Regions from separate parts of the Pseudoalteromonas sp. BSi20439 genome, predicted to be linked through region 3. Evidence: predicted binding sites of a transcription regulator. Region 3 holds the regulator's gene; each other region holds the start of a gene.

Region 1 (5,971 bases), on a different contig from region 3:
CGTGTGCAATTGAGAAGGTCAACGGTGTCATTAATAGTACAACACTCACTGGAATTGCATCGGTCATATCATCCCAATTTACAAATTTTAAGTTTTGTAGCATTAGAACAGATACGTATAAGATTGCTCCTGCTGTTGCGTAAGCTGGTACCATTTGTGCCAAAGGAGCAAAAAACATCATCAATAAAAAGCAGCAACCTACAACCACAGCCGTTAGACCCGTTCGACCACCCACTGATACCCCGGCTACAGACTCTATGTATGAGGTCGTTGTTGAAGTACCTAGCATTGCACCGGCTATAGTTGCAGTGCTGTCTGCGCTTAATGCACGACCTAAACGCGGCATATTGCCGTTTTTATCTGCTAGTCCAGCTTTTTGAGTAACAGCTACCAACGTCCCTGAGGTATCAAATAAATCAACAAATAAAAACGCAAAAATAACACTTAGCATAGACAGTTCAAAAGCAGCACTAAAATCAAGTTGCATGAACGTCGGCATTATTGAAGGTGGCATTGCAACAACACCATGATATTCAACTAATCCCATAGACACTGCAATCGCGGTGACAAGCAAAATACTAATAAGCACGCCACTTTTAAAGTCGCGATAAAGTAATGCCGCAATAACAAAAAAACTAAAAATAGCTAATAACGGACCCGGTGACGTTATATCACCTAGCTGCACAAGTGTTGCAGGGCTAGATACAATAATACCAGCACTTTTAAGCGCGATAAGTGCCAAGAATGCACCAATACCGGTTGCTATTGCTTGTTTAAGTACCAGAGGGATTGCATTAATAATCCATTCACGCACCTTAAATAAGCTTAATATTAAAAATATACAGCCTGACATAAATACCGCGCCCAGCGCTGCTTGCCAGCTATAGCCCATACCTAACACAACGCCATAGGTAAAAAATGCATTTAATCCCATACCCGGTGCCAATGCCAGTGGATAATTGGCCCACAAACCCATAATAAAACACCCTATTGCAGCAGCAATACAGGTGGCAACAAATGCGGCACCTTGGTCCATACCGGCTTCTGCAAGCATAGCTGGGTTAACGAATACGATATAAACCATCGTAATAAATGTAGTCATACCGGCAATACATTCACGGCGAACCGAAGAATCATTTGCACGGATTTTAAATAAGGCTTCGAGCATAATAAACTTGTGGTTGTAAAAAGTGGCGAGATTTTAGCATAAAAATAACTTTTTACAGGACATTTTACCTTGCTATATACTAAACTAGCTAAGTGATTAAAATAACAAACGAAGTAGCATGATCAAAACGACACCAAGTGGCCAAGACTTAGAGCAACAATTAGACAACATTCTTTCTTTTGTAACGCAACCAAGCGATGCAAACCTCCCTGCGAGCTCTAAAAGCACCGATCAAGACACATTAAATAAAGCCCTTTATTACCTTAAAAATGAACAAGGCGCTTTAGCCGCAAAATGGATGCGTTTAGCAGCAATGGCAGGAAACTATCGTGCACAGTTTTACTTAGGGCTGTTTTTTATTAAAGGGCAAGGCGTACCACAAAGCGTATTTCATGGGGCTGCGTGGCTTAGCTTAGCTAGTAGCCAAGGATATGAGCCAGCAATAGAAGCAATGAGCGATATACGTAAGCATATTAGCACTAAACGACTTAAAGACGCCCAATGTTATGCTGCCAGCTTATATGAACAAATTCATCAGTTACAATTTTCACATTTGATCCCTATAAGTCACGAAAAATAATTTTACTCCCTTGTAACTCATTTCATCTATAAATTAATTAAGCGTTTATATGCTAAATGCAACAACGCTTAATTTTTTAAAAGTACTGTATATCCCCTGTATTTCAGCTTAGTCGTAGATTAAAAAACTAACACCAAAAGCGCTCACCCACTAAATACCTAATCAATTGTTATATATAACTTATTTGTTTTTAAATAATTAAATTTTCATGCTCAGCTGAATAACTGTACAAAAAATAGCAAAAAACACTTGCACCAAACAACTGTATAAACTACTGTATGCATGTACTGTATAAAAACCCAGTGAGTGAGACGATTATGTTACAGCCTATTACCGTAAGAACAGTTAAGAGCTACCAACAAGATGACCAATCAGATTGTGTTAACGTTGTTCAAATTGAAGATGAAATTTCAGCAACGTTTGAATTATTAAAAGTATTACACCAATACAATAGTTTAAATGCATGGACACTTTTAATTGCACCAGACCATGTGCCTAGCAAAGCGCTGCTTGATTCATGCTCAATTGATACCAGTAAATTACTGGTTATACGTCAAAAGCACTTAGTTAATTTAGAGTATGTTTTAAGCTCTGCACTTCATAATGGTAATTTTGCCGCGGTGATCACCTGGACTGACATAATAAATAATCAGCAGCTATCTCAGTTATCATTAAACCTGAGCCATACACGCACTAAGCTATATTGCTTTAGCAAAAAAAGCGCTCAAGCTGAGATTTCACTAACGCAATAAGCTTGGTAAACTAGCGTTTTAATACACAGTACATTTATTATGACCTCTAACGCCCTACTATGTTTTTGTAGCAGTCAGCAACTTTATGCTGATTGCTGTGAACCTTTTCATTTAAAAACCAAACAGCCACAAACACCAGAGCAACTTATGCGTGCTCGCTACAGTGCTTATGCTGTTAAAAATGCAGTTTTTGTTCGTGACAGTTACGCAAAAGAAAAACAAGCTGAAAACTCAATATCAGAAATTAAAGACTTTGCAACTAGCTGCCGCTTTGTAAACTTAACCGTATTAGATTCTGGCTATGATGAAGATACAGGGTTTGTAAAGTTTAAAGCTCATTACTTTTATCAAGATCTATATTGCGAGTTGGCAGAGCATTCAAAGTTTATTAAAGAAGATGAACAGTGGCGATACCTTGATGGTGAGATTACACCGGTTGCCGATATTAAAGTAAAACGCAATGATACTTGCCCTTGCGGAAGTAATAAAAAGTATAAAAAGTGTCATAGTGTATAAGTAAAAACCACAAAAAATGGGCCACTTGGCCCATTTTCAAAAACTACACAAAACGCAATTTAGCGTTTTATTCGTCATCAGCTTCATCGAAGTCTTGACGCTGCGCAGGTCTTGCTAAAATCTCTAAGTAAAAAGAGGTTAAACCTTGCTTTTCAATTTCACTGATGTGATTGTTAATTTCAGCAACGTGAACTACTTGGGCTTCTTCAGCCGTGTTACCAAACTTACAATCGAATGCCCAGTAGTCGGCATCAACAGGTAAAGTTTTATTACGTTCTCTTTTCAAATATTTTTTCACTTCATGCTTTGCAGCATCAACCATACGAGGGTATTTGATTTTCTCATGATTCAGCGTGAATGTTTTCTTCATTACGTTCCTAATTACCTTGGTTTAATGATAATGGCATTCAATGTCATACCATTTGCGCCATTATAGCAATTGCATTTAAATTTTGGATGCTTTTTTTATATTAAATCAGTTATTAAAATAAAGCACCTGTAAAACCACTCGTTACTTACTAATATAAACACAGTTTATTACAATCTAATGGCGCTTAAAAACAGCATTCAATGTAATTTAATTAGGCACTAAACAAATGTAGTGGCTGGTGGAGGGCTTCATTTTGTAAATCATCATAAAATGCTGCGGCATCCATTTGCACATTTGAGAGCGGCATATCAGTGTTTTTAATTCGCCGACGGACTGCTAGTTCACAGTTATCAATTACGTTAAGCGGGATATGATTTTTATCATCTCGAATATTTAACGGCTCAGGCTTTAAACACTGGGTTAATTTTATATCACTCATCCCTACAGCGCTTCCCATTTTTGCTAAAAGTTCCGTGTTATTTTTGCCAATTAACATATTAAAACTCTCAGGCGCTAATGGCTGCTTTGGACCCGCACCAAATTGTTTGCGCAGGGTCTCTTCATCGGCTTGATAACCACTTGAATCAATTTTAGGTAAGTGAAACTCACTAAAATCAAGCGCATCATGAGATAGCATTGCTAATAAAAGAGCAAATTCACCCCGACGGCTTTCATGCACACTTTTATTGAGTCGTGTTTTTAATTGACTCTCTGTGATTAACAAATCACCAACCTGCATAGACTTTAGCCTATTTAACTAATTAATAAGTATTTATCGGCTAAATTTGAATTTTCTTTAGCTTTTTTCTTTACTTAAATAAGAAGTTTGCTATTATCTGCCGCGTTGCATTGGAGGGGTTCCCGAGCGGCCAAAGGGATCAGACTGTAAATCTGACGGCTCAGCCTTCGCTGGTTCGAATCCAGCTCCCTCCACCACTTTTCTTAGGCTAAGTTAAGTGGGGCCAAATGCAATAAAAATTAGTGTGGAGGGGTTCCCGAGCGGCCAAAGGGATCAGACTGTAAATCTGACGGCTCAGCCTTCGCTGGTTCGAATCCAGCTCCCTCCACCACTTCTCTTCTTTACCTCGTTTATTTTTCTTACTATTCAAAAACCCATTGTAAACTCATGCCATGCTTATTTAGCCAAGCGCTTGCTTTTTTGTATTCTGAATAAAATAATCCTACACGATGCCAAAATTGAGCACTGTGATTTAAATACTTTAAATGCGCTAACTCATGCACAATTACATAGTCAATTACCCAGGTGGGTGCGCCTGCAAGGTGTAAATTAAAGGTAAGCTCACGCCTGCGGTTACAACTGCCCCAGCGACGCTTATACGATTGAATACGAATATTACTCGGTAGCTTTTCACCCATCAGCTGACAATAGTAGTTTACTCGCATTTCAATATAACTTTCTAACTTCTCATGCAAAAACTGCTCTAGCAAACCTTGATACATTTGCGTTCGATACTTCACACGTGAAGAAATACTCAGTAACAGCGTTTGGCTTTCATTGTGCTGCTGCCATTGAGTGCGTGCTGCATTTTCAAATTGCACATTTACAGCTTCATTAAATAATTTAATGCTATGGGTTTTGAGTGGAAACTGTCGTGTATCGGCTTGAGTTTGTTGCTTATGTAGCTGAGCATCAATCCAGCCCTGTTTACTCAACAGCCATTCATTTATTTGTGTTTTCGTTACAAAATGGGGCGCATACACCGTAAGTTCTCGCTGTGCGACTTTGATCGCTACTGTTTTTCTTCGTTTACTTCGCTTTAAAGTGTAATCCAACAATGAATGCTGCCTAGTTATAATTAAAGACTGGGCTTTATTTTACCTTGTACCATAACGGCTGATCTATAAATAATCCCTACTAAATGCCATTTTAATAACAATGCATTTAGTAATGCTCAATAAATAGTAAGTTTAAAGCTTAAAACACTTACGTTACTGTTGTAACTTAGAGCTCAATACCTTGTGATTATTGTTGTGTTTATATTAGACTGGGTTTAAGAGTTATTATGTGAATGATTGATGCTATCTAATTTTTTTATAAACCAACCAGATCCAAGTCTAATTATTAATGGTGTATACGACCCAAGTTTAGTGACACTATCTATACTCACAGCAATTTTTGCAGCCTACTTTTCCCTGCACGTTATCGATTTAGCAAATAATACTCACTTTAAGTCTTATCGTAAGCTAGCCAATTTAACTGCAGCTTTAGTGCTTGCTGGGGGGGTATGGAGCATGCATTTTATTGCTATGCTCGCGTTTTCTTTGTGCACTACAATTAAATACGATCCCACACTCACTTTTGTGTCGTTTATACCGGCTTTACTGGCGTGTACCATTGCTTTTTCTTGTTTGAAAACATATAGCACCCACCCTCGTATTATCAATTTAATTCTAAGCTCACTTTTATTTGGCGCGGGTGTTGGCACCATGCATTACAGTGGTATGGCCGCAATGCAATTAAGTCCGTTACTTCGTTATGATCCAATATGGTTTAGCGCTTCAATTGTTGTGGCAGTGCTGCTGTCTTTCATCAGCCTCTATGTACGTTTTCATTTACCTGCACA
Region 2 (3,990 bases), on a different contig from region 3:
TTTAATCTCAAGTTGTTTGTTAGGTTTGCCAGTTCGTTATGATGGTAAAGGCCAAACAATATTGCACCCTCAACTTAATTTGTGGCAAAAGCAAAATAGATTAATCGTATTTTGTCCTGAGATTGCTGGTGGTTTACTCGTGCCTAGAGCGCCCGCTGAGATAAAGCAAAATCGAGTTATTACAAATACTGCTGAGGATGTAACAAGTGCATTTGAAGCTGGCGCTAATAAAGCATTAGCCCTTTGTAATAAGCATAATATTCGCTTTGCTTTACTAAAAGAGTCTAGTCCTTCGTGTGGCCGTAATACAATTTATGATGGAAGCCATAGTGGGGTGAAAGTAAAAGGCATGGGGCTGACCGCTAAGTTATTGGTAAAGAATCAAGTTAAAGTATTTAGTGAAGAGCAAATACCAGCACTCATCAAGGCGCTGGTATTATAGTATTAGATTTTATTTTTTCTGTAAAAATACACCAGATTCAATATGGTGTGTGTAAGGGAACTGATCAAATATTGCAAAGCGCTTAACCTCATGGGTTTGTGTTAAGTGATCAAGATCGCGCTCTAACGTATCTGGGTTACATGAGATATAAATAATATTCTCATAGTTAGCCACTAAATCACACGTTAGGGTATCCATGCCAGCACGAGGTGGGTCGACTAGAATGGTTTGGCAGTTGTAACTACTAAGGTCAATACCATCTAAGCGAGAGAAAGTACGCTCGCCTTTCATTGCCTGAGTAAACTCTTCGCTCGACATGCGAATAATATCTAAGTTAGTTACTTTGTTTTGAGCAATATTATATTGCGCTGAATGCACAGATGATTTTGATATTTCTGTTGCCAGCACTTTATTAAATGAGTCCGCAAGTGCAATTGAAAAGTTTCCGTTACCACAATATAGCTCTAGTAAATCATTATTTAGTGGTTTACATAGCTCTTGTGCCCACTCCAACATCTTAATATTTACCTTCGCATTAGGCTGAGTAAAGCTATTTTCTACCTGCTGATAGATTAGCTCTTGGCCATTCACCATTAAGCGCTCAGTGACAAAGTCATCGCCCAATTTTTCTTTTTGCTTACGTGCACGGCCAATAAAGTCAATTTTGTACTGGTTACTTAGCTTTTCCTTTAAGGCGTTGATCTCAGTTAACCAGTGTTCATCAAGTGGCTTGTGATAAAGCAAGCTCACTAAAATTTCACCGCTGATGGTCGATAAATAATCTATTTGAAATAGCTTACGACGCAGTACTTCGCAGCCTTTTAAGTTATCAATCATTACCTGCATAACTTCACCTACTAAAGGAGCTGCAGGGTCAAAGGTATCAACACGTATTTTATCTTTCGTTTGTTGATCAAACATAATATGAAACAGATCGTCGCCATCGTGCCATACTCTAAATTCTGCACGTTGACGGTAGTTAATAGGCTCAGAGCTAAATACTTCTAACTGTTTTACACCGAAACGTTGAAACTGCTCTGTAATACGCTGCTCTTTTTCATTTAATTGTGCATCGTACTGCGTGGTATCTATATTTATAACTGCCATTAACGGTATAACCTTATCGTTGAGATCTGTTTATCGGCGCTATTGTAGGGAGCGAAGCGTATTTGTCTAGTTTTGATCAAATATAGTGAGCTTTTTTTAAGCATTTTACTACAGTATAGGCTTACTTGGCCGATATACAGAGTATGTCTAAATAGGAGTCTTCTCATGAAAATAGGTAACTTTAGTTTTGTTCCAAACAGCAATGCCAATAAATACAATACTAAACAAGCAATGCCACAGCCTAAAATAGACTCCCCACCAACTAGCTATCAGCAACGCGGAAAAGAATTGGCTGCTGCCGTATTGGGTGACAAAATGGCAAAAGAATTAGGTTTGCCGGTTGCTGAAGCGAAAAAAGACAAACCATTGTTTGATTTTAATGAAGTCGTCAAAAATGTTTTAGACTTTGTGACAAGCTCGGTAAAAAAAGCCAAGGCCAATGGTGCCGATGATGACAAGCTACAAGATATACTTAACCAGGCACGTAAAGGCGTGCAAACAGGTGTTGATGAAGCTGTCGATGAATTAAAAGGTATGGGCGTATTTAATCAAGAGCTTGAAGAGGGTATTAATAAATCAAAAGAGGGCATCTTCAATGGCCTTGATAAATTTGAGCAGAACTTATTTAATCCTCAGCCGGCAAGCGTAACGGTTAGTCAATCGCAATATGTGAACCTTAGTAACAGCGCTGATTACACTTTTACCACCGCAGAAGGTGATGAAGTGAGTATTAGTTTTGCAGATGCTTACCAATCTCAGTCATCTAGTCGCTATCAGCAAACTGAAAGCTCGCAAGCATTTAGTACGCAATTTTCTGAATCTCGCGAGTTATCATTTTCTATGTCAGTAAATGGAGAGCTTAATGAAGACGAGCAGCAAGCTATAAATGATTTAATGACAGAGTTACAAGATGTAAGTAAAACCTTTTTCAGTGGCGACTTAGATAAAGCATTTGAACAAGCCCAAGAACTCAGCTTAGGAAATGAACAGCTGGTGGAATTTTCAATGGACTTACGTCAAAGTAAAACTGTGGCAGCTATTAAAGAGTATGAACAAATTAAGCCAACATCAGAAAAAGCCATTGCCGAAACTGTAGCCCCTTTTAATGATGATCTAAAATCGGCTTACTCTAAAGCGCAAGCATTAGGATTAGAAAGCCAGCTATCAGGTATCATTCAATGGCTAAATCAAGATCAACAAGAAATAGATAAACTGGTTGATTACACTAACACCATGTTTGAAAACTTAGATAAATTAAACACAGCTACTGCAAAACTAGACGCTGAGTAAAACTACTTTCTTTTATAAAAGCCTCATGGCAAACTGCCGTTCAAAGTAAAGAGTAGGAATGGTAGTTTGTCAGCGCACATCATGGTCTTTGATTCAGGTATAGGTGGAACCACAGTACTTGAGCATATTCAGCAAAGCATTCCCCACGCTCAATACAGTTACTTCATGGATAACGCATTATTGCCTTATGGTGCACAGTCGCAGCAAACCATTATTAATCGCTTATGTGGACTAATCCAATTTATCAAAGATGAGTCACTTAATGTCGACTTAATTGTTATAGCCTGCAATACCGCTTCAACATCTGCGTTAAGTGCGGTACGAAAAATAACAGATATTCCAATTGTAGGGGTTGTACCTGCAGTTAAGCCCGCAGCACAAATAACACAATCAAAGCATATTGGGTTATTGGCAACCCCCGCTACGGTTTCAAGTTCATATACAGATGCGCTAATTAAAGAGCATGCCTCATCTATAACCACAAGCTTATATAGTAGTGTTGAACTGGTTACCTTGGCAGAAGCATTCTTTTTTACCCAACACTTAGATATTGAAAAGCTGCACACTGAGTTAGACCGGTTAAATATTAATAACGATATAGATGTGCTGGTATTAGGCTGTACTCACTTTCCTATTCTTGCAAAACCAATAAGTGATTACTTTAAAGCACGTATAAAGTTGTTAGACTCTGGAGCAGCTATTGCGAAGCGGGTTAGTTATTTACTAAATTTAAGTGATTGCCAAGCGGACATAAAAAAGCCGCTGCACTATTATGCAACGGCTGATGTATGTAGTGATAAATTAGCGGTTAAGCTAGTTACACTGTTTGATCCGACTCTGAGCGATAAGAGTTAGAATCATCTTCTTGTTTTTGTTTTGCTTCACGTACTTTTAAAGTACGTTGTTGGAACTCACTATCGTTTAACTTAGCAATTGCGTTATCTGCATCAGCTTGAGCCATTTCAACAAAACCAAAGCCACGTCGTTTGCCAGTGTTTTTATCTTTTAGTAAACGAACATTAAAGACTTTGCCTTGCTCTTCGAACAAAGCACGTACAACGCCTTCATTTGCGCGATAAGGAAGATTGCCAACATAAAGTGTTTTTGTTTTTACTTCGGCTTCTTCTGTAGTTACTGATGACATTGCAGCA
Region 3 (13,975 bases):
TACACAACCTCAGATACGCTATCAGCTAAAATACCAATCACTTGTTCTTCAGCTTCAATAATCAAAATACGTGAGTTATCGGTCGCTTCAATATCAGGTAAACCAAAGCGAGAGCGAGTATCAATAACGGTAACAACATTACCACGTAAGTTAATAATACCAATTACATAAGAAGGCGCACCTGGAACAGGAGCAATTTCGGTGTAACGCAGTATTTCTTGCACTTGCATTACATTCACGCCATAGGTTTCATCTTCTAACTTAAATGTAACCCACTGCAAAATTTCATCATTATTATCTGCATTTTTTTTAGCTGACAGTAATTTATCTTCACTCATGCTCTTACCTCGTAATGGTCATTACTTGTGACGGCTATCTAAGCCTTTCTCTAATAGTGCATTTAAATTATTAACATCTATTAAAGCACACATTTTTTCTTTAATTACTCCAGCAAGCCATGGGCGCTTACTGTTATTTGTACGCCATTTTACATCTTCTTTACTCAATGTAATGTTATTTATTAGTTTTTCTGCTAATAAACCCCACTGGCTATCACCTAAAGTGATTAGATATTGATAATTTAAAGACGCTTCTAACTGTTCATCGTATTTTTCGGGCATAACCCAGCGCGCGGTATCAACAACATTGAGCTTTTCTTCTCGATTGATCATGACACCTTTAAACCACTTAGGTTTACCAAATAAATGATTCACTTCTCCAAGCTCATGTATACCGCCTAACGCTTTTAATGGCACGGCTAAAGTGAGTCCTGCTACTTCAAAAAATAATGCCTGAAATTCACCATCAAAGTATTCAGCTTCATTACCGAGTGCTACATCATGTTCAGTTTCAAGCTGCTGCGCTTGGTGAGATTCTATTTCTACATTTGTTACCTGCTCATTGAGCTTTTCAACTTCAACAACCGGCTCGACTACAGGCTCAACCTGCAGTGATTGCTCTTTTTGCTCTTCATAAGCTACCTGCTCAAGCAATTTAGCAACAGGCTCAAGGTCTTTTGTTGGTTCGTCATCAGATAATAACGCCCCTAAGTACTGAGTGACTACTTTTTCATTAGCAAATAATTGCTTACTCATTTATTAACCTTGTTTTATTAAATATTCAAGCAATGCTTTGTAAGCATAGACTCCACGCGCATTAGGGCAGAAATCAATAGGCACCTTTTGCGCTAAACTCGCATCTCTAAATTTAGTATCGACAGGAATAACACCTGGCCACACTTTTTCTTTGTACGTATCTTGTAATGTTTTATAGGCCTCAAGTGATGCTTTGGTGCGCTTATCATACATAGTTGGAATTATAGTATATTCATAGCTTTTCGCTTGCGAGGTTTGCATTAACTCCATAGTACGCATCATTCTATCAAGCCCCTTAAGCGCTAAGAACTCAGTTTGTACTGGCACCAATACTCTTTCACAGGCTGCAAGCGCATTGACCATCAGCACCCCTAAAACGGGCGGACAATCTAAAATTGCATAATCGTAATACTCGCTAATTTTAGCCAATGTTTTCTTTAAAATCAGGCCCATTCCCGTTTTATTACCCATACTACGGTCAAGTGTAGCAATTGCCATAGTGGCAGGTAGAATATCAAGATTTTCTATGGTTGAGGGGCATAATGCTTGCAATACTTCTTCGCTTTTCATGCTTGAACCGCGAGTGAAAATGTCGTAAACACTGACCTCTAAATCTTCTGAATCAATGCCAAAGTAATAAGTTAATGATGCATGCGGATCGGTATCAATCAGTAAAACACGCTTACCTTGAAGCGCAAGGATCCCAGCAAGGCTAACCGCTGTAGTGGTTTTGCCTACCCCTCCTTTTTGATTGGCTACTGTCCAGATTTTCACATTACATCCTAATTACTGTTCATTACGCGTGGTAACACGAATGCCACCATGCTCTAAGCGAATTATTTTTATTGTATCGTCTTGAGTAGGCAGCTCAACTTCAGTTGGTTTAGCTTCCTCAGGGACTTGCTGCTCAGTATCCTCATTTGATGACTCTAAAACCAAGCCGTACTTAGAAAGCGCAATCACTACTTTGCGGTTTTCAGCTCGCCCAGCTTCGGTATCATTATCGGCAAAAGGTGAATATTGGCCATACCCTTCTATTGCCATACGTGCAGATTGAATACCTAAGCGCTCTAATTCAACTAATATTGATGTTGCACGTGCCACCGACAACTCCCAATTAGAGCGAAATATTTCATTGCGTATGGTTTCGTTATCTGTGTACCCACGCACTCTTATATAGTTATCGACAGGTGCGATTATTGCTTCAATCTTTTTTACAACTTCTTTGGCTTGATTATGCGCAACAGCACTGCCACTGGCAAATAATAACCCAGAATTAAGCTCAATAACCAACCAATCTTGGCTAAGCTCTAGGCTTGCCTCACCACTGCGTATCTCATCAATCAGAGACGATTGTAGCTTGACCAGTAAACTATCGAGCGGCTTACCTAAGTGACGTTGGCTGATATTGCTATTATCACTTTGACCATCGAGCAACACAGGCCCTTGTTCTTGTTTTTGAATACTTTCGCCATATAAAACCTCAACTTCAGGAGTCACTCTTTCAAGCAACAAAGCATCGCCGTTTACCCCTTTACCTTGCTGAGAAAATTGTTTCGCTGACTTATCAAAAACATGCTCAAGAGAGTTAGATAAAACTTGTATATTGTCTTCTTTGTTTATTGCAATGGCATACAATACAACAAAAAATGCAAACATAATGGTCATGTAATCTGCATAAGAGACTAGCCAACGCTCAGTATGTTGGCTTTTAGTGTTTTGATGACGTAAGCGACGGCGTAACATAACCGCTAATGGCCCTGTAAAAGAGGACGTTCGACACGGTAAGCTTCAAGCTTTAATTCAATATTAATAGGGCTTTCACCTTGGCTAATGGCAATAACGCCTTCAGCTAGCATTTCATGGTAAAGCATTTTTTGCTCAACCCGTTGCTTTAATTTATTGGCCATCGGCAAAAACAGTAAATTAGCTAAACCTACGCCATATATAGTAGCGATAAATGCAGTGGCAATACCCGTTCCTAGTTGCTCAGGATCGTTAATAAATGACATCGCTTGAATAAGTCCAAGCACTGCACCTAAAATACCGATAGTTGGACTGTAACCCCCCATCGCTTCATATACACGACTAGCTTCAAGCAGTCGTTCTCGTTCAAGTAATAAATCTATTTCTAGGGTATCACGAAGCTTTTGGTCAGAGCTGCCATCAACTAATAAACTTAGTCCTTTAGCGGCATAAGGATCAGTGTGAGTAAGCGCTTCGTTTTCTAGGGCTAAATAACCCTCTTGGCGGGCTTTATGCGACCAGCGCTTTACTTGCTCAATCGCATCTTCAATATCGTGGTCATCGGTGACAAAAACCCAATGAGTAATACTGAGCATTTTCTTAAATGTATTGGCTGATGTTTGTAACATCACGGCCCCCAATGTGCCGCCTAATACAATAATTAGCGCAGGCCCATTAAACAGCGCAGATACCACACCTCCTTCTAAAGAATAACCGATTGCAATAGCGCCTAGTGCAACCAATAATCCTAAAACAGAAAGCTTATCCACAGCCAACCTCTCTTTTGAGGCGCACCGCTACATCATGAAGACCTAAGCTTTCATTTGCTAATCCTGCACTTGCTACTGCTTGGGGCATACCATATACAACACAGCTTTTTTCATCTTGAGCCCAAATTGTAGCGCCAGATTGTTTAAGCATGCGAGCACCATCACGACCATCCGCCCCCATACCAGTCAAAATAATGGCAAGGACATCGCCTTGATACGCTTTTGCTGCACTGGCAAAGGTAATATCAACACTAGGCTTATAGCTTACTCGTTCATTTTTATCTTCAAATACACGTAATGTTCTGTTTGACCCCCGCCCTTCTACCATCATTTGCTGCCCGCCCGGCGCTAAATAAGCACAACCAGGTTGGAGTCTATCGCCTTGTTGCGCTTCTTTTACTTTAATCTTACACAAGCTATCTAATCGGGTTGCAAACGCAGGTGTAAATGCCGCAGGCATATGCTGTATGAGGAGTATTGGGTGTGGAAAATTAGCAGGCAACTGAGTCAAAATAGTTTGCAGTGCAACCGGTCCGCCTGTTGATGTGCCAATAGCAACTAATTGATACTGCTTACCACTGGCGCGCGCTGATGTGCTACTACTGGTTGGTGTAGGAGCTGCATTATTAAAGCTGCGATCAGGTTGAACAATTGGCTTTTTAGCGAGATTAGAAAAGCGATCAGACGTGCTTGCAGCAGGTTTACTTATACTAGGAGATGCTGGCGCTCTTGTGATTCTACCAATGCGCTGGCGACCTATTTCCTTTACCTTACCTTGTAATAACTTAATTGCGTCATCGTTATTACGGGCAATATCTTCAAACTTTTTCGGTAAAAAGTCCATCGCTCCGGCATCAAGTGCATCTAAGGTGGCTGATGCTCCAGCGCGTGTTAACGATGAGAACATTAAAATAGGAGTGGGGTTACTCGCCATGATCTCTTTAACCGCGCTAATACCATCAAGCACCGGCATTTCAACATCCATGGTGATCACATCGGGTCGTAACTGAGCTGTTTTATCGACCGCTTCTCGACCATTAACAGCGAAACCTATAACCTCAATGCCGCTGTCTTGTTCAAGAATTTCACTCACCCTGCGGCGAAAAAAGCTTGAATCATCAACTACTAAAACTTTAACAGCCATTTCGCTCTCTTATTCAATGAATGGGTAGGCATAACGTTTATGCCTACTTTTTATTATCCAGCGTAATGCTTTAGCATACTCGGCACATCTAATATCAGTGCAATACCACCATCAGAGGTGATTGTTGCACCTGCCATACCTGGCGTCCCTTGAAGTAATGCATCTAAAGGCTTAATCACCACTTCTTCTTGACCAATGAGCGAGTCAACAACGAACCCCACTTTTTGAGTTCCTATTTGCACAATCACCACATGGCCTTGTGCTTTTCGTTGTCCTCTATCAGCGCCTTTAATGAGCCAGTGTTCAAGATAGAACAGCGGTATCGATTTTTTACGAACAATAATAGTTAGCTGGCCATCAACCACATTAGTTTTTGTTAAATCTAAGTGGAATATTTCACTAACACCTGCCAGTGGCAACGCAAAGGTTTGTTCGCCAACCACTACCATTAAGGTGGGCAGTATCGCCAGAGTAAGTGGTACTTTAATTTCTAAAGTAGTCCCTACGCCCATCTCTGATTTAATATTTACCGAGCCATTGAGCTGAGTGATTTTTGTTTTAACCACATCCATACCAACGCCCCGGCCGGAAATATCTGATATCTCTTCTTTGGTTGAAAAGCCAGGCGCAAAAATAAGGTTATACGCTTCAGTATCAGAAAGGCGACTCGCTTGGTCGTGATCAAGCACGCCTTTACTAATCGCAATCTTTTTAAGCTTTTCAGCATCCATTCCGGCACCATCATCCTGGATGGTAAGTAGAATATGATCGCCTTGCTGAGAAGCAGATAAAGTCACAGTACCCGTTCTTGGTTTACCTGATGCTTCACGAACATCTGGCATTTCAATACCATGGTCGACCGAGTTGCGAACCAAATGCACTAATGGGTCTGCTAATGCTTCGACTAAATTTTTATCTAAATCGGTGTCTTCACCGACAAGTAATAAATTAATATCTTTCTGCAGCGTTCGTGCTAAATCACGTACCACACGAGGAAAACGACCAAATACTTTTTTAATTGGCTGCATTCGTGTTTGCATTACCGCACCTTGGATATCAGCAGTCACTACATCTAAGTTAGAGATTGCTTTACCCATGGCCTCGCTATCAGAGTTAGTCGCTAGACTTACTAAACGATTTCGCACAAGTACCAGTTCACCTACCATGTTCATTATTTGATCTAGGCGTTTGGTATCAACACGTACTGTTGTTTCTGCCGGTGGTGGCGCTGCTTTTTTAGCGGGAGCTGCTTTTGCAGGCTGTGCAGCCGGTACCGGCTTGGCTGGCTCTGGCTTGGGCTGTGGTTTTGCTGCAGCAACAGGCGCTGGTTTGTTAGCGGCTACGGGTTCAGATTTACTTTCAGGAGCCGGTGTTTCTATCGACTTAGGTGCACCTTTGCCGTGTAACTCATCTAGCAGAGCTTCAAACTCATCATCACTTATTTCATCATCGCTCGCGCTTGAATCATTATTTTGCGAGGCTGTAGGAGCTGATGGTGCTTGCTGTGGTGTGCTTGGGGCGTTTTGAGTTACTTCACCAAAACTACCGACACCATGAAGCTCATCTAATAAGCTATCAAATTCATCATCTGTAATATCGCCACTGACATCACTGTCGCTTGATGAGGATTGTTTTTCTTGCGGGGCTTGCCCTTTTCCATGAAGTTCATCAAGTAGACTTTCAAATTCATCTTCAGTGATCTCATCAATCTGAGAATCTGTACTACTAGTATCTGGGCCGCTAAATAATTCATCAAAAGCAAACGGATCTTCTTCCGCATCATTGCTTGGCTGCTCAACTACAGGTTCAGGTTCTACCGAGGGAGTTTCAACAGGAGCTATGTCTTCAACTGCAGAATCGCCGGCGAGTTCTTCAGCCGTTGGTGGTTGTCCAAGCTTGTGAAGTACTGCAAGTAACTCTGGATCTGCAGGCTCTGGCTGGTCACGATTTTTAATTGTGGCAAACATTTCATTAATGGTATCAAGTGCTTGTAAAATCACATCCATTAATTCAGAGTTAACTGTTCTTACACCTTGGCGCAATAAATCAAACACGTTTTCAGCACCATGACATGCATCAACAAGCTCTGTCATTGCCAAAAATCCGGCACCTCCCTTAACGGTATGGAAGCCACGGAATATTGCGTTTAGTAGTTCAGTATCATCTGGGTTGTTTTCCAGTTCTACTAACTGTTCAGATAAAAGCTCAAGGATTTCTCCGGCCTCTACTAAAAAGTCTTGTAAAATATCTTCATCGACTTCAAAGCTCATGCAGTACTCTCCTATTAGAAGCCCAAACTTGATAATAGATCATCAACTTCATCTTGATCAGATACAACATCATTACGCGATTCTTTATCAATAATAGGCCCTTCTGGACCTGCTAGTGTTTGTGCAACAATGGAATCTTCTGTTTCTTCTGGTTGTTCAGTTGGTTGTACTTGCTCAACCTCACCTTGCGCCGCAAATGCAGTTAACAAGTGGATTAAGCTCTCTTCAACTTCACGCACAAGTTCAATAACACGACGAATAACCTGACCAGTTAAATCTTGATAGTCTTGAGCCATCAATACATTGGTCATCAACATTTGTAACTCATCCGTTTTATGATGAGAGCTGTTCATAAACTTATCAATGCTATGGCAAAGTGACTTAAACTCACCAAGCTCAATTTCACGGTTCATTAACCGATCCCATGTTGGCTTGATATCAGCTATTTCGTCAGCAATTTCTTGCGCTAAAGGTAAGCTTGCTTCAACCGCATCCATCGTTTTGTTGGCTGCGTTTTCTGTCATTTCCATAACATAGTTGAGGCGTTTTTTAGCATCAGGGATGGCATCAGTGGTAATGTCTGTTAATCGCGTATCTAATTCAAAGCTTTTTAAAGCTTCGTGCAGTTGACGCGTTAACTTACCCACCTCAGCAAATAACTGTGATTGCTCTTGTGAAGCTGTTTCTAAAATTAACTGATTCGCTTTATCTTGCTCACCATTTTCTAAAAAAGCCACTAATTGGCGAGCTTGTTCTAAAGTAATCTGAGGCGCAGCAGGTGCTGACATAAGCCTCTCCCTCTCATTAACCTAAGCGTTCGAACACTTTTTCTAATTTAGTCTTCAATGTACCTGCAGTAAATGGTTTAACAATATAACCATTAACACCTGCTTGGGCCGCAGCAATTATTTGTTCTTTTTTAGCTTCTGCCGTTACCATTAAAACAGGGATATGCTTTAATTTTTCATCAGCTCGAATTGCCCTTAAAAGATCAATACCTTGCATGCCTGGCATATTCCAATCTGTTACCACAAAATCAAACACTTGATTTTGCAACATAGGTAAAGCAGTTGACCCGTCATCTGCTTCTTGAACATTGGTAAAACCTAAATCGCGCAACAGGTTTTTAATAATACGTCTCATCGTCGAAAAATCATCAACAACAAGAATTTTAATGTTTTTATCCAAAACATCCTCCAGTGAGGCCTGAACCTTTATTTACTTACTTCTAGTTTATCCAGTCATTGATCTTTGCTTTAAGCTTAATCATCGCCTGACCATGTATCTGACTTACACGCGACTCACTAACATCGAGTATATGCCCAATTTCTTTTAAATTCATTTCATCGTTATAGTACAAAGAAAGCACCATTGCATCTTTTTCCGGTAACGACTTTATCGCACTGAGTAAAGACTCATTAAACCGTTCATTTTTAACATTATTGAAAGGTTTGTCTAGTGCTAAATCTTGACCATGAGGTGTAATCACATCATCGTCAATACCAAGGTCTTCAATACCTAAAACTTTACTTACATTGACATCGTTTAAAATATGATGGTACTCATTTAACGAAATTTCAAGTTTTTCAGCAACTTCAATATCTTTGGGTTCACGGTTTAAACTGCTTTCAAGGGCAACTATTGTCTCTGCTACCAAGCGACTTTTTCTGTGAACTGAACGTGGAACCCAATCACCTCGGCGCATTTCATCTATCATTGCACCACGAATGCGAATACCCGCAAAGGTTTCAAAACTTGCGCCCTTGCTTGCGTCAAAGTTTTTAGAAGCTTCTATTAAGCCAATCATACCTGATTGGATCAAATCATCTAGTTGCACACTGGCCGGTAAACGAGCAATTAAATGGCACGCCACTTTTTTGACTAATGAGGCATGCTTTTCAACAATCATATTTAAATTCTGTGTTGACTGATATCCCATAGCTCTATTCACCGGTATTGTCATTGTTAGTTACTAACTAACTTCTCAATGAAAAACTCTAAGTGACCCGAGGCTTGACTAGGTGTTGGCCACTTAGCAATTTTTGTCGCCAGTGTTTTAAAAGCAATCGCAGCAGGAGACCCTGGAAAAACTTCAACTATCACTTTTTGGCGACGCGTTGATTTGCGCATATTCTCATCATAAGGAACCGTTGCAACCAGCTCCATTGATATATCTAAAAATCGGTCGGTTACTTTTGAAAGTTTAGCAAATAATTCTTGCCCTTCACGTAAGCTACGCACCATATTGGCAACAATTTTAAATTTGTAAACACCGTGCTCACGGCTCAGCACTTTTATTAACGCATATGCATCAGTAATTGAGGTTGGTTCGTCACAGACCACCACAACCACATCCTGTGCGGCGCGAGAAAAACTCAATACCATGTCAGAAATACCAGCAGCGGTATCTACAATTAAAATATCAAAATCGGTGTTAAGCTCACTAAATGCACGTATCAATCCCGCGTGCTCTGAAGGTGATAACTCAACCATACTTTGCGAACCCGATGTTGCTGGCACTATTTTAATTCCTGCAGGGCCTTCAACTAAAATATCTTCGAGTTCACACTCACCTGATAAAACATGAGATAAATTACGCTCTACGCGTAGTCCAAGCATAACATCACAATTGGCTAATCCTAAATCAGCATCTAATACCAGCACACGCTTGCCTTGTTGGCCTAACGCGATTGCCGTGTTAAGGGATACGTTTGTTTTACCCACTCCACCTTTGCCGCCGGTGACAGCGATAACTTTTACGCCGTTATTATTATTGTTGCTCATTTTGCGAAGGCCGCTTGCTTGATCTAAAACTGTGTTAATCATACATCTCTACTGTGCTCGACGCCACTGATTGGTGTCGTGATTGTTGTGCTTTTATTCTTTTTAAATACAATTGCTCAGCTTTTTTTACTAGTTTTTCGGCATTTGCCACTCTAATATCTTCTGGTACTCGCTGACCATTAGTAAGATACCCTATTGGGAGGCGGTTTTGAATCGCAATACTAATAATTTCACCTAAACTCAATGACTCATCTAGCTTAGTAAAAATACACCCACTGAGCTGTACCTTTTTAAAGTGCCTTACTGTTTCTTGTAATACATTAATTTGTGCTGTTGCACTTAATACTAAATAACTACGTATATCCACACGCTGATTACGCATTAAGGTATTAAGTTGCTCAGTTAAACGTAAATCTCGCTGACTCATTCCTGCTGTATCAATTAAGACTAGACGTTTATTTCGTAAATGGTATAAAACTTCTGCTAATTCATTTGCATCTTTGACTTGTTTTACGCCACAGCCAATAATTCGACCATAAGTTGCTAGCTGCTCATAGGCACCAATACGGTAGGTATCAGTCGTAATAAGCGCAACTTTATCAGCACCGTACTTTTGCGCACCTAATGCTGCCAATTTTGCAACAGTGGTGGTTTTGCCTACCCCTGTTGGGCCTACTAATGCATAAACACCACCTTGGCGAAGTATTTCATTGTTAGTGGTTTGCATTTGGTCTTCAACCATATTCAATAAGGCTTTCCAACCTTGTTGGCGAGATACATCGTCGGGTACAAAGCATGCCATCTGCTCAGCAACGTCTTTATCTATCCCCATACCCACTAAACGGTCAATCATGCAGGCGCGGGTTGGATCACGACGCGCCATATCTTGTTGCATTAAACCTGATACTTGATGTTCTAGTAATTGACGAATTGCGTTCATTTCTTCGCGCATGGTGGTTATATCACTCGACTCGTTTTGCATCGTTTGCTGGCGCGGTGCACTCGGTGAGTCTAAATCGTCAAAGCCACTGTCTAAATCATCAAAACCTAAGCTATCAGCTTGGGTGCGAGGACGTGCTGGCGCACTTTGTTCACGTTCAAACATATTTTTAGGTCGAGATTGAACAGCTTCTTGTTCTTGGTAATGACCAGAGGTGTCAATTCCAGATTGTGAAAACATTGACGCAAGCTCTGCTGAACGAGGACGGGGAGATTGACGTTCTAATAAAGCTTGTAAACTGTCTGCTACCTTTGCTTGTGGCTTAGGTTGAGCGCGTTGAGGTTCTGGTTTTACAAAATTATGTGAACTCTCAGTATGCGCAAATGAAGCTCTTGCAACTGGTTGGCTTTGAGGCTGCTCTGGCGCTTTTGTCGCGGCTTTGTCGTAATCAACAGCAGCAACAATTTCAACGCCATTAGCTAGTTTCTTATTTGACATAATAACCGCATCAACACCAAGCTCTTCTTTTACTTCTTTTAGTGCGGTGCGCATGTCTTTAGCAAAAAAACGTTTAATTTTCATAATTCAAACCCCTTTAAAATCTTATTGTTGGCCTACAGAGCTGACAATCTTGATCTGTCTTTCATCTGGTATCTCTTGATAAGACATCACTCTCAATCCTGGAATGGTGTATTTAACAAATCGAGATAACACAGTGCGCAACATTCCTGACGTTAGCAATATTGAAGGTTCACCGGCCATTTCTTGATTTTGATGCGCTTCATTCAATGATGTTTGAAGTCTATCAGCAAGTCCTGGTTCTATTCCGGCACCCTCATCACCTGCATTTTGAAGTGACTGATGCAACATCTGTTCCAACTCAGGCGCCAAGGTTATGACAGGGATTTCAGAAGACATACCAACAGCATCTTGAACGATTAATCTACGCAACGATATTCTCACTGCAGCCGTTAATACATCAGGGTCTTGGCTACGAGGGCCATATTCAACAAGGGTTTGAACAATTGAGCGCATATCACGTATTGCTACCCCTTCATTTAACAAGTTTTGTAGCACTTTAACGATAGTGGTTAGCGGTAATACCTCAGGTACTAGCCCTTCAACTAAGCGAGGATGGCTCTTACCTAACATATCTAATAAGTTTTGTACTTCTTCATGGCCGAGTAATAAAGCGGCACTATTAGTCAGTAACTGGCTAATATGAGTGGCTACAACAGTTGCTGAATCAACTACGGTATAACCTAAAGATTGCGCTTCATCTTTTTGATCTGGTTTTATCCATACCGCATCTAAACCAAATGCAGGGTCTTTGGTTTCAATGCCTTTTAGCGGACCAAATACTTGGCCTGGGTTAATTGCCAATTCATCACCGTGTTTAAGCTCTCCCTCACCACTTGATACGCCCATCATGGTGATGCGATACGCATTTGGGTCGAGCTCTAGATTATCGCGTATATGCACAGGCGGCACTAAAAAGCCCAGCTCTTGAGATAGTTTTTTACGCACCCCTTTAATGCGGTTTAATAGCTCACCACCTTGTGACTGATCAACCAGAGGAATTAAGCGATAACCTACTTCTAAGCCAATAACATCAACTTGTTGTACATCATCCCAGCCCAGCTCTTTTTGCTCTTGTTTAGCTGCAATCCCAGTGCCTGAAGCTGCATTTTCAGCTTCTTCGGCTTCAGCAGCCGCTAATTTAAGTTTATTTTGTTGGGTATAGTATGCAAGGTAGCCTAAAAGCGCCCCTAAGCTTAAAAATGCAAGGTGCGGCATACCGGGTACTAAGCCCATAGTTATGAGGATACCAGAGGCAATAAATAACGACTTTTCGTTACCTAATTGCTTCTTAAACTGATCGCCCATGTTGTGCGATTCATTTTGACGGGTTACAACAATTGCAGTACCAATTGAAAGTAGTAATGAAGGTAATTGCGCGACTAAGCCATCACCAATGGTCAATAGTGTGTACACTTCCATAGCGCGTGAAAAACTTAAATCATGTTGGATCATGCCAACAAATAAGCCACCCACAATATTGATCACTAAAATGACTATGCCAGCAATAGCATCGCCTTTTACAAATTTACTAGCACCATCCATAGAACCATAAAAGTCAGCTTCACGAGTTACTTCCTCACGACGTTCTCTGGCTTGCTCGGCACTGATAAAACCGGCATTCATATCTGCATCTATGGCCATTTGCTTACCTGGCATAGCATCTAGAGTAAAACGCGCTGATACTTCTGAAATACGACCAGCACCTTTGGTGATTACCACAAAGTTAATGATGATCAGAATTAAAAACACCACCAAGCCCACGGCGTAGTTACCACCGATTACCACTGAACCAAATGCTTCAATGACTTTACCAGCAGCATCCCCACCGTTATGACCCTCAAGCAGTACCACCCGGGTACTGGCCACATTGAGTGCTAAGCGCATTATGGTTGCAATTAACAGCACGGCTGGGAACATACCAAACTCAAGCGGTTTCATGGTGTATACAGTGACCAGTAATACAACTAACGCAAGCGCGATATTAAACGAAAATAATATATCAAGCAGGAATGGAGGCAGTGGTAAAATAACCATACCCAGCGCAGCCAACACCAAAAGCGGTGTACCAACGCCCTTCGCATATTCTTTTTTATCTTTATTAAGTTGTTGTAATACCGCTTTAAATTCCATAACTCTACAATTTCAAAAAATTGACACTACGCTGAAATTGCAATAACTATTCCAAGTTAGTTGGTTAGCAGTTAATACTTAAATTCATCGGGGATAGGCAGCTTTTTATTAAGGGCAACAGGGCGTTTTCCGCGGCCTTTTTTAAACCGTTTAAGCTGAAACACATAAGCAAGCACTTGAGCAACCGCAGTAAATAGCTGATCGGGGATTTGCTCACCCACTTCTGCAGTATGATAAAGCGCTCGGGTTAAAGTTGGAGACTCAACAATAGGCACTTCATTACCCAATGCAATTTTACGAATTTGCATGGCGAGCTCATCCACACCTTTGGCTAATACAATAGGCGCGCCTGCTCGCTCTGTATCGTATTTTAAAGCTACGGAATAGTGAGTAGGGTTGGTAACAATAACATCGGCGTCTGGCACATCCTGCATCATTCTCTTTTGCGACATTTGACGTTGGGTTTGCCTTATGCGCGCTTTAATCTGCGGATCACCTTCTGAGTTTTTATATTC

Evidence for each region. The regulator FliA, encoded in region 3, starts transcription of late flagellar genes. The targets are predictions, from matches to a motif close to CTAAAGNTNNNNNNNNNNNNGCCGATA.
Region 1: P20439_RS07825 (VC2046/SO_2500 family protein) is a predicted target of FliA. The motif match lies at 4,160-4,186, and genes of this name have one in related genera.
Region 2: P20439_RS17795 (DUF5610 domain-containing protein) is a predicted target of FliA. The motif match lies at 1,658-1,684, and genes of this name have one in related genera.

What each region holds. Positions count from the first base shown of each region.
Region 1 is NZ_BADW01000085.1:599-6,569, reverse strand. Features, by position in the region: gene P20439_RS07850 (NCS2 family permease) at 1-1,168, opposite strand, end outside; gene P20439_RS07845 (tetratricopeptide repeat protein) at 1,287-1,748, shown strand; gene P20439_RS07840 (SulA-like leucine-rich domain-containing protein) at 2,066-2,500, shown strand; gene P20439_RS07835 (YchJ family protein) at 2,540-3,016, shown strand; gene P20439_RS07830 (DUF6172 family protein) at 3,084-3,386, opposite strand; gene P20439_RS07825 (VC2046/SO_2500 family protein) at 3,598-4,125, opposite strand; tRNA gene P20439_RS07820 (tRNA-Tyr) at 4,238-4,322, shown strand; tRNA gene P20439_RS07815 (tRNA-Tyr) at 4,372-4,456, shown strand; gene P20439_RS07810 (M48 family metallopeptidase) at 4,488-5,180, opposite strand; partial or broken gene P20439_RS19140 (MHYT domain-containing protein) at 5,424-5,971, shown strand, end outside.
Region 2 is NZ_BADW01000225.1:51-4,040, forward strand. Features, by position in the region: gene P20439_RS17785 (DUF523 domain-containing protein) at 1-442, shown strand, start outside; gene trmA (tRNA (uridine(54)-C5)-methyltransferase TrmA) at 452-1,549, opposite strand; gene P20439_RS17795 (DUF5610 domain-containing protein) at 1,715-2,839, shown strand; gene murI (glutamate racemase) at 2,906-3,694, shown strand; gene P20439_RS17805 (RNA-binding protein) at 3,657-3,990, opposite strand, start outside.
Region 3 is NZ_BADW01000067.1:16,127-30,101, reverse strand. Features, by position in the region: gene P20439_RS06385 (chemotaxis protein CheW) at 1-338, opposite strand, end outside; gene P20439_RS06380 (chemotaxis protein CheW) at 360-1,094, opposite strand; gene P20439_RS06375 (ParA family protein) at 1,098-1,868, opposite strand; gene P20439_RS06370 (flagellar motor protein MotB) at 1,881-2,840, opposite strand; gene P20439_RS06365 (flagellar motor protein) at 2,846-3,610, opposite strand; gene P20439_RS06360 (chemotaxis response regulator protein-glutamate methylesterase) at 3,603-4,754, opposite strand; gene P20439_RS06355 (chemotaxis protein CheA) at 4,808-7,024, opposite strand; gene P20439_RS06350 (protein phosphatase CheZ) at 7,039-7,812, opposite strand; gene cheY (chemotaxis response regulator CheY) at 7,829-8,212, opposite strand; gene P20439_RS06340 (RNA polymerase sigma factor FliA) at 8,253-8,963, opposite strand; gene P20439_RS06335 (MinD/ParA family protein) at 8,990-9,850, opposite strand; gene flhF (flagellar biosynthesis protein FlhF) at 9,843-11,330, opposite strand; gene flhA (flagellar biosynthesis protein FlhA) at 11,352-13,460, opposite strand; gene flhB (flagellar biosynthesis protein FlhB) at 13,532-13,975, opposite strand, start outside.